One region of the Kitasatospora sp. NPDC056184 genome, then DNA from elsewhere that is predicted to be linked to it. Evidence: riboswitches for the same ligand, from Rfam matches in the RefSeq annotation. Region 1 holds a riboswitch; the other holds the start of a gene.

Region 1 (4,151 bases):
CGGTCTCCTTGGTGAGCGGGCGCAGGTCGATGATGCACTCGTGCGCCACCAGGTCGCCGGGGCCGGTGTAGAGCACCGGGAAGTGCGGGGCCAGCCGCTTGGCGATGTAGTTGGCGCTCAGCACCGCGACCTGGGTGGCGCGCTTGAGGCCCTCGCCGCCCATCAGCCGGACGTACGACCAGGAGATCGGCAGGATGCCCGCCGAGCCCCACGGGGCGGCCGAGATCGGGCCGACGCCGGTGGCCGGGCCGGCCTCCTCCTGGAGCGGGTGGTTCGGCAGGTACGGCGCGAGGTGCGCGCGCACCGCGACCGGGCCGACGCCCGGGCCGCCGCCGCCGTGCGGGATGCAGAAGGTCTTGTGCAGGTTCAGGTGCGAGACGTCCGCGCCGAACTTGCCCGGCTTGGCCAGGCCGACCAGCGCGTTCAGGTTGGCGCCGTCGACGTACACCTGGCCGCCGGCCTCGTGCACCAGGCCGCAGATCTCGGTGATCTGGGTCTCGTACACGCCGTGGGTGGACGGGTAGGTGACCATCAGCACGGCGAGGTTGTCGCGGTGCTGCTCGATCTTCGCCTTGAGGTCCTCGACGTCGACGTCGCCGTCGACCAGGGTCTTGACCACGACGACGCGCATGCCGGCCATCACCGCGGAGGCGGCGTTGGTGCCGTGCGCGGAGGACGGGATGAGGCAGATGTCGCGCTGGACGTCACCGTTGGCGTGGTGGTAGGCGCGGACGGCCAGCAGGCCGGCCAGCTCGCCCTGGGAGCCGGCGTTCGGCTGGATGGAGACGGCGTCGTAGCCGGTCACCTCGACCAGCTGCTGCTCCAGCCCGCGGATCAGGGTGAGGAAGCCCTCGGCCTGGTCGACCGGCGCGAAGGGGTGCAGCTGGCCGAACTCCGGCCAGGTCACCGACTCCATCTCGGTGGTCGCGTTGAGCTTCATGGTGCAGGAGCCCAGCGGGATCATGCCGCGGTCCAGCGCGTAGTCCCGGTCCGACAGGCGGCGCAGGTAGCGCAGCATGGCGGTCTCCGAGCGGTGGCTGTGGAAGACCGGGTGCGTCAGGTACTCGTCCTGGCGCAGCAGCGCGGCGGGCAGCGCGTCGGCGCTCTCCGCCACCTCGACGCCCTCGACGCCGAACGCGGCCCAGACGCCCGCCAGGTGCTCGCGGGTGGTGGTCTCGTCGGCGGAGACCGAGATCCGGTCCGCGCCGTCCTGGAAGACGTTGATGCCCTGGGCGCGGGCGGCGGCGGCGATCTCGGCGGCGCGGCCGGGGACGACCGCGGTGACGGTGTCGAAGAACTCGCCGTGCAGCAGCTCGACGCCGCCGGCCCGCAGGCCCTCGGCGAGGGCGGCGGCGTAGCGGTGGGTGCGGCGGGCGATGTCGGCCAGGCCGTCCGGGCCGTGGTAGACGGCGTACATCGAGGCCATCACGGCGAGCAGCACCTGGGCGGTGCAGATGTTGCTGGTGGCCTTCTCGCGGCGGATGTGCTGCTCGCGGGTCTGCAGGGCCAGGCGGTAGGCGCGGTTGCCGTCGGCGTCGACGGAGACGCCGACCAGGCGGCCGGGCAGCGAGCGGGCGTACTCGGCGCGCACCGCGAGGTAGCCGGCGTGCGGGCCGCCGAAGCCCATCGGCACACCGAAGCGCTGGGAGGTGCCGCAGGCGATGTCGGCGCCCAGCTCGGCCGGGGACTTCAGCAGGGTGAGGGCGAGCAGGTCGGCGGCGACGGCGACGATCGCGCCCAGGCCGTGGGCCTGCTCGATCACCGGGGCGAGGTCGCGGACCACGCCGGTGGCGCCGGGGTACTGGAGCAGCACGCCGAAGACGCCGCGCTCGGCGATCTCGGCCGGGATGCCCTCGGACAGGTCGGCGACGACCACCTCGACGCCGGTGGGCACGGCGCGGGTGTTGATCACCGCGACGGTCTGCGGCAGGGTCTCGGCGTCGATCAGGAAGACACCGCCCTTGACCTTGGTGACGCGGCGGGCCAGGGCCATCGCCTCGGCGGCCGCGGTGCCCTCGTCCAGCAGGGAGGAGCCGGAGGTGGGCAGGCCGGTCAGGTCGGAGACCAGGGTCTGGAAGTTGAGCAGCGCCTCCAGGCGGCCCTGCGAGATCTCCGGCTGGTACGGGGTGTACGCGGTGTACCAGGCCGGGTTCTCCATGACGTTGCGCAGGATCACCGGCGGGGTGTGGGTGCCGTAGTAGCCCAGGCCGATCATCGACGTGAGCACGGTGTTGCGGCCGGCCAGCTCGCGCAGTTCGGCGAGGACCTGCGCCTCGCTGCGGCCGGCGGGCAGGTCGAGCGCGGTGATCGAGCGGATCGCCTCGGGGACGGCGGCGGTCGCCAGCTCGTCCAGCGAGCCGTAGCCGACCTGGGCCAGCATCTTCTCCTGCGCGGCGGCGTCGGGGCCGATGTGGCGGGTCTCGAAGGGGCTGGCCTGTTCGAGCTCGGTGAGGGTCGCGGGGGTGGTGGGGCGTCCCGAGTTCGGCTGGGCGTTCATGGTGGTCGAGGCCTCCTGGTCACGGACCGGCGGGGGTGCGCACGCCGGTCGCCCCGCCGTTGCGGACAACAGCGGAGCGGACCGGTCGGACGAACCCGACAGGCCTCCCCCTCTGTCATCGGGACCTGAGAGCTTCGCCCGCGCGGAGCGCCGTGGGACGCCCCGTCGGCTTGCACCGTCGGTGAGGGTGGGGTCCGCCGGCTCCCTCGCCCGCGATCCTGCCCTGCTTTCCAGAGTGACCTATCCCGCACGGTACGGATGCCTGAGAGATTCCGGGGAGGAGTTGCTCCTTCGGCGCCCCGACCAGCGGCTTCCACTGTCGGGGACTCTCCCGAGCGGGCTCGGCGGTCGCGCCCAGGGTACCAGCGGGAGGCACCTCGATCACGGGTGCGTCAGGCCCTTCGGCGACTTCGCGGCTGACGGCTGCGGTGACCCGGCCGGCGCAGCGCCCGGCCCGTCCGGCCGCACCCCGCTCGCGCGCGTCCGTTTCATGGCTTTTGGTGTGAAGTGGCACTGTCCCGCGGGCGTTCCGCGAACTCACCGCACTGGAGGAGAAAGAGTGCAGACCGACATCGACCCCCGGGACCTCATCGGCCACAAGGCGGTCGACCGCAACGGGGACAAGATCGGCACCATCGACGAGGTGTACCTGGACGACGCCAGCGGCCGGCCCGAATGGGCCGCCGTCCGGACCGGCATCTTCGGCCGGGACGCCTTCGTCCCCCTGACCACGAGTGAGTTCTCCGGCGAGGAGCTCCGGGTGCCCTACGACAAGTCCCTGGTGAAGGAGTCACCGGACTTCGGCGTGGGCCAGCACCTGTCGCCCGCCCAGGAACTCCAGCTCTACCGCTACTACGGCCTGGACGCCCCGGCGGGCGGGCGGCCGTCGCCGGGCGAGGACCCGGGGGCGGAGCCGGACGACCTCGACTTCGGCACCACCGCGGGCACGGGCACCGCGGCCGTCGCCGGCACCGCGGCGGTGCACCGGCCCGCCGCGAACGGGACGGGCCCGACCAACGGGACGGGCGCCGCCCCCGGTACCGGCGCGGCCCGCCCGGCCAAGCAACTCACCTTCCACCGGGCAGCCGATCTCGGCAAGCCGGCCGACCCCACCCCGGAGGCCCCCGTGCGGCACCTCACCAACCCCGCCCCCGTCACCCCCCCGGCGCCCACCACTCCCGCTCCCACCGCCCCCGCTCCCGCCACTCCCGCTCCCGCCACCCCCGCTCCCACCGCAGCCGCGGCCCCCGCCGCGGCGCCCGCCCCACCGCAGCCGACCGTCGAGCCGCAGCTTCAGCCGCGGACGGCCCGGACGGAGGGCGGCCCCGCCGACTCCTCCCCCACCCGCCCGGTGGAGATCACCTGCCGCGAGGAGCGCCTGGACATCACCACCGAGTGGCAGGTGATCGGCACCGCCAGACTCCGCAAGTACGTGACCACCGAACAGGTGGAGCGCCGGATCCCGGTGGTCCACGAGCGGGTCCGGGTCGAACGGGTCCCGGTCGGCGAGGCCGAGCGCGCCGCGCTGGACGAGAAGGAGATCGCCGACGCCGTGGAGGAGGTCGCCCTGCGCGAGGAGCGCCCGGTGGTCCGCAAGTACCTGGCGCCGCTCGAACGGGTCCGCCTGGTGGTCGAGCGGTACACCACCGAGGAG
Region 2 (4,151 bases), on a different contig from region 1:
GGTGGTGACCACGTCCGCGAACGGCACCGGGTTGGGGTGCAGGCCCGCGGCGACCAGGCCGGCGAAGTGGGCCATGTCGACCATCAGCAGCGCGCCGGTCTCGTCGGCGATCCGGCGGAACTCGGCGAAGTCGAGCTGGCGCGGGTAGGCGGACCAGCCGGCGATGATCAGCTGCGGCCGGTGCTCCTTGGCGAGGCGCTCGACCTCCTCCATGTCGACCTGGCCGCTCTTGTCGTTCACGTGGTACGGCACCACGTTGTAGAGCTTGCCGGAGAAGTTGATCTTCATGCCGTGGGTCAGGTGACCGCCGTGGGCCAGGTTCAGGCCCAGGATGGTGTCGCCCGGCTTGATCAGCGCGAACATCGCGGCGGCGTTGGCCTGCGCGCCGGAGTGCGGCTGGACGTTGGCGTGCTCGGCGCCGAACAGGGCCTTGATCCGGTCGATCGCGATCTGCTCGACCACGTCGACGTGCTCGCAGCCGCCGTAGTAGCGGCGGCCGGGGTAGCCCTCGGCGTACTTGTTGGTCAGCACCGAGCCCTGGGCCTCCATGACCGCCACCGGGGCGAAGTTCTCGGAGGCGATCATCTCCAGGGTGGTCTGCTGGCGGTGCAGCTCGGCGTCGACCGCGGCGGCGATCTCCGGGTCGAGGGCGTGCAGGGACTGGTTCAGAACCGTCATGGTGGGGTCTTCCCGGGAGGAGAGAGGGAGGAGGGCCGGCGTGCCCGGGGCGGCCGCGGTGCGGCGGCCGCCCCGGCGGTGGCTCAGGCCGAGGGGTTGGTGAGCGCGGTGTACTCGTCGGCGGTCAGGACCGGGCCGGTCGACTCGACGCGGACCTTGAACAGCCAGCCACCCTCGAACGGCTCGCCGTTGACCAGGGCGTTGTCGTTCTTGACGTCCTCGTTGACCTCGGTGACCTCACCGGTGACCGGGGAGAACAGGTCGCTGACCGACTTGGTCGACTCCAGCTCGCCACAGGTCTCGCCGGCGGTCACGGTGGCGCCGACCTCGGGGAGCTCGACGTAGACGATGTCACCGAGGGCGTCGGCGGCGTGCTGGGTGATGCCGATCGTGGACACACCGTCGGCGTCGGCGGCGGTCAGCCACTCGTGCTCCTCGGTGTACTGCAGGTGCTGGGGGTTGGTGCTCATGGCGTCATTCTCCAGGATGGGAAGCGGGTACGGCGAAGCGGCCCGGCGCGCGGACGTGCCTCGCGTGGGAAACAGCGGGGGAGGGTGTCAGCGGGCGCGCTTGTAGAACGGCAGCGCCACGACCTGGACCGGCTCGTGCTTGCCGCGCACGTCCACCGCGACGGTGGAGCCGGGGGCGGCGTGGGCCGCGTCCACGTAGGCCATCGCGATCGGCTTCTCCAGGGTGGGGGAGGGCGCGCCGGAGGTGATCCGGCCGATCGGCTCGCCGTCGGTGGAGACCACGGTGTACTCGGCGCGCGGCACGCGCTTGCCCTCGGAGACCAGGCCGACCAGCACCCGCGGCGGGTTGGCCTCGGCCTCGGCGGCGGCCCGCTCCAGGGCCTTGCGGCCGACGAAGGCGCCCTCGTTGGTGGTCTTGTCGAAGCGGACGACCCGGCCCAGGCCCGCGTCGAACGGGGTCAGGTCGGTGGACAGCTCGTGGCCGTACAGCGGCATGCCGGCCTCCAGGCGCAGCGTGTCGCGGCAGGACAGGCCGCAGGGGATCAGGCCGCGGTCGGCGCCGGCCTCGGTCAGCGCCTGCCAGATCTGCTCGGCGTCGCCCGGGTTGCAGAAGATCTCGAAGCCGTCCTCGCCGGTGTAGCCGGTGCGGGCGAGCAGCACGTCGCGGCCGTCCACCTGGGCCGGGAGGATCGCGTAGTACTTCAGGCCGGCCAGGTCGGCCTCGGTGGTGCCGGCCAGGATCGCGGTGGACTCCGGGCCCTGGACGGCGATCAGCGCGTAGGCGTCGCGGTCGTCGGAGACGACGGCGTTGTAGCCCTTGGCACGGGCGATCAGCTCGTCCAGCACCAGCTGGGCGTTGGAGGCGTTGGCGACGACCAGGAAGGCGTCCTCGCGCAGGCGGTAGACGATCAGGTCGTCCAGGATGCCGCCGTCCTCGGCGCAGATCATGGTGTAGCGGGCGCGCAGCACGCCCAGCGCGGAGACGAAGCCGACCAGGGCGTGGTCCAGCATCTCCCCGGCCTGCGGGCCGGTGACGGTGATCTCGCCCATGTGGGAGAGGTCGAACAGGCCCGCCTTGGTGCGGACGGCGAGGTGCTCCTCGCGCTCGCTGCCGTAGCGCAGCGGCATGTCCCAGCCGGCGAAGTCGGTCATGGTGGCGCCCAGGGCGCGGTGCAGCGCGTCGAGCGCGGTGAGGCGGGGGGACGACATGGCCAGGAACTCCTCGGTCGGGGCACTCAGGGGTGCGCGCGCCGGGACCGGCCCTGCTTCGGGGGCGGCGGACCCTGCACGCGGGCATGCGGCGGCTGGGTCTCCCCATCTGTCGTCGAACCTGAGAGCTTCACCGTCCACTGCCCTGTAGGGGAACAGCATGGCGGCTTGCACCGTGGGTGGGCGGACGGCAGGGCCGTGCGCCGCTTTCCAGATGTGCCTAACCCGTGCGGTAGGGGTGCCTGAGAGATTCCGGGGAGGACTTGCTCCTTCGGCGCCGGCTGCGCCTCCTGGACGGGGGCGCTCCGGACTCTCCCGCGCGGGTTCGAGCGGCCGGTATGGAGTTGGCGGGGCCTGGGTGGATGCCACCGCAGACGGCCACATCATGGCACGTCCGCGGGAATGAGGGGAGAGGGGGCTGCGTCACGTCGGGCCCGGCGGCCCGGGGCGGGGCGGGCGCGGCGCCGGAACGCTAGGCTGCGGGCATCGGCGAGCAGAGGGCGGTACGGCGGCGCATGGGGTACCCGGTGGAGCAGCAGGGGTGGGGCGGGGCGGATTCGGCGCCGCCGGGCGGCGGGTGGCCGGCCAACGAGCTGGAGCAGGTGCTCACCGCCGCGCTCGGCGACCCGGGCGCGACCCCGCGGGTGGTCGAGGTGCTGGCGCGCAGCCAGGTGTGGATCCCGCTGCCGTCGGGCGGCGACCCGCAGGGGCAGTCGCTGGACCTGCCGGTCGTCGAACTGGCCGGCGACCCCTATGTCCCGGTGTTCTCCTCGCAGGAGGTGTTCCTCCAGCAGGCGCCGGGGATGCCGTTCGCGGTCGCGCCGGTCTGGGAGTTCGCCCGGGGTCTGCCGCTGGGCGTGGGCATCGCGGTCAACCCGGAGGCGGCGGTGGGCATCCCGGTGCCGCCGGAGGGTGTGGCCGAGCTGCGCCGCGGGCCGCGCGAGGAGCGCTGGGACGCCGCCCAGGACGCGCCGGACGCCCCCGGCGGCGGCCGGGTGGCGCTGCGCGAGCCGGTGCCGGGGGAGGACCCGGAGGCGTTCCTGGCCGCCTGCCGCGGGGAACTCGCGGCGCTGCCGGGAGTACTGACCGCGCGGCGGGCGCTGGCGAGCGTCGAGGGCGAGCCGACCGTGATGTTCGTCGGCGTCCAGCTGGACCCGCTGGCCCCGGCCGACCCGGCCGCGGTGAACGAGGCATTGGGGCGAGCGCTGGGAACCGCGCCGCTGCCCGGCGGCGTCCACCTCGTACTGCTCGACCTCGCGGACGATCCGGTGGTCGACTGGTTGGTGACCCGGGTCGCGCCCTTCTACGGACGGGGCTGATCCGGACTCCGGCCGTCCGTCCGGCACCCGCCGGACGGGTTCGGGCGGGGTGGCGGTGGGACCCTGGCACGTCGGCGTGGCGGTGGTCGGCAACCGCCCCATAGGGTGCGTGCTGACGGCCGCCGGGCCGCCGGTGACGGACGAGGAACGAAGAAGCGCAGCGAGGTGGGCGCATGAGTGCGGGATCGGTAGCTGGCGGTGCACCGGGGCCCTGGGGCCAGGCGCCCACCGGACGCCCGGATCCGGGCGCGCTGGAGCGCGCGCTGCGCGAGGTGGCGCCGGAGCGTTACGAGGCCTACGAGACGATGCTGCACGCGCTCGCCGAGGGCCGGGTCTGGATGCTGCTCTGGCACGGCACGCCGGGCAGTCCGGACGCCCAGTACGGGAACATGGAGATCAGCGGCCACGGGTACGCCCCGGCCGTGACCTCGCCCGAGCAGCTGGCGGCGTCCGGCTGGGCGCGGGCGCACGAGGT

Evidence for each region. A riboswitch is a leader RNA that binds a small molecule or an ion and turns the genes downstream of it on or off. The one in region 1 is predicted to bind glycine.
Region 2: linked by a shared signal. The riboswitch ahead of gcvT (glycine cleavage system aminomethyltransferase GcvT) and the one ahead of gcvP (aminomethyl-transferring glycine dehydrogenase) in region 1 are both predicted to bind glycine.

Annotation. Positions count from the first base shown of each region.
Region 1 covers NZ_JBHJUI010000014.1:13,828-17,978, reverse strand. Annotated here, with positions in the region: gene gcvP (aminomethyl-transferring glycine dehydrogenase) at 1-2,497, opposite strand, end outside; glycine riboswitch at 2,738-2,841, opposite strand; gene ACFC0B_RS26020 (PRC and DUF2382 domain-containing protein) at 3,057-4,151, shown strand, end outside.
Region 2 covers NZ_JBHJUI010000016.1:131,283-135,433, forward strand. Annotated here, with positions in the region: gene glyA (serine hydroxymethyltransferase) at 1-678, opposite strand, end outside; gene gcvH (glycine cleavage system protein GcvH) at 762-1,148, opposite strand; gene gcvT (glycine cleavage system aminomethyltransferase GcvT) at 1,236-2,357, opposite strand; glycine riboswitch at 2,578-2,685, opposite strand; gene ACFC0B_RS28200 (enhanced serine sensitivity protein SseB) at 2,873-3,676, shown strand; gene ACFC0B_RS28205 (enhanced serine sensitivity protein SseB C-terminal domain-containing protein) at 3,850-4,151, shown strand, end outside.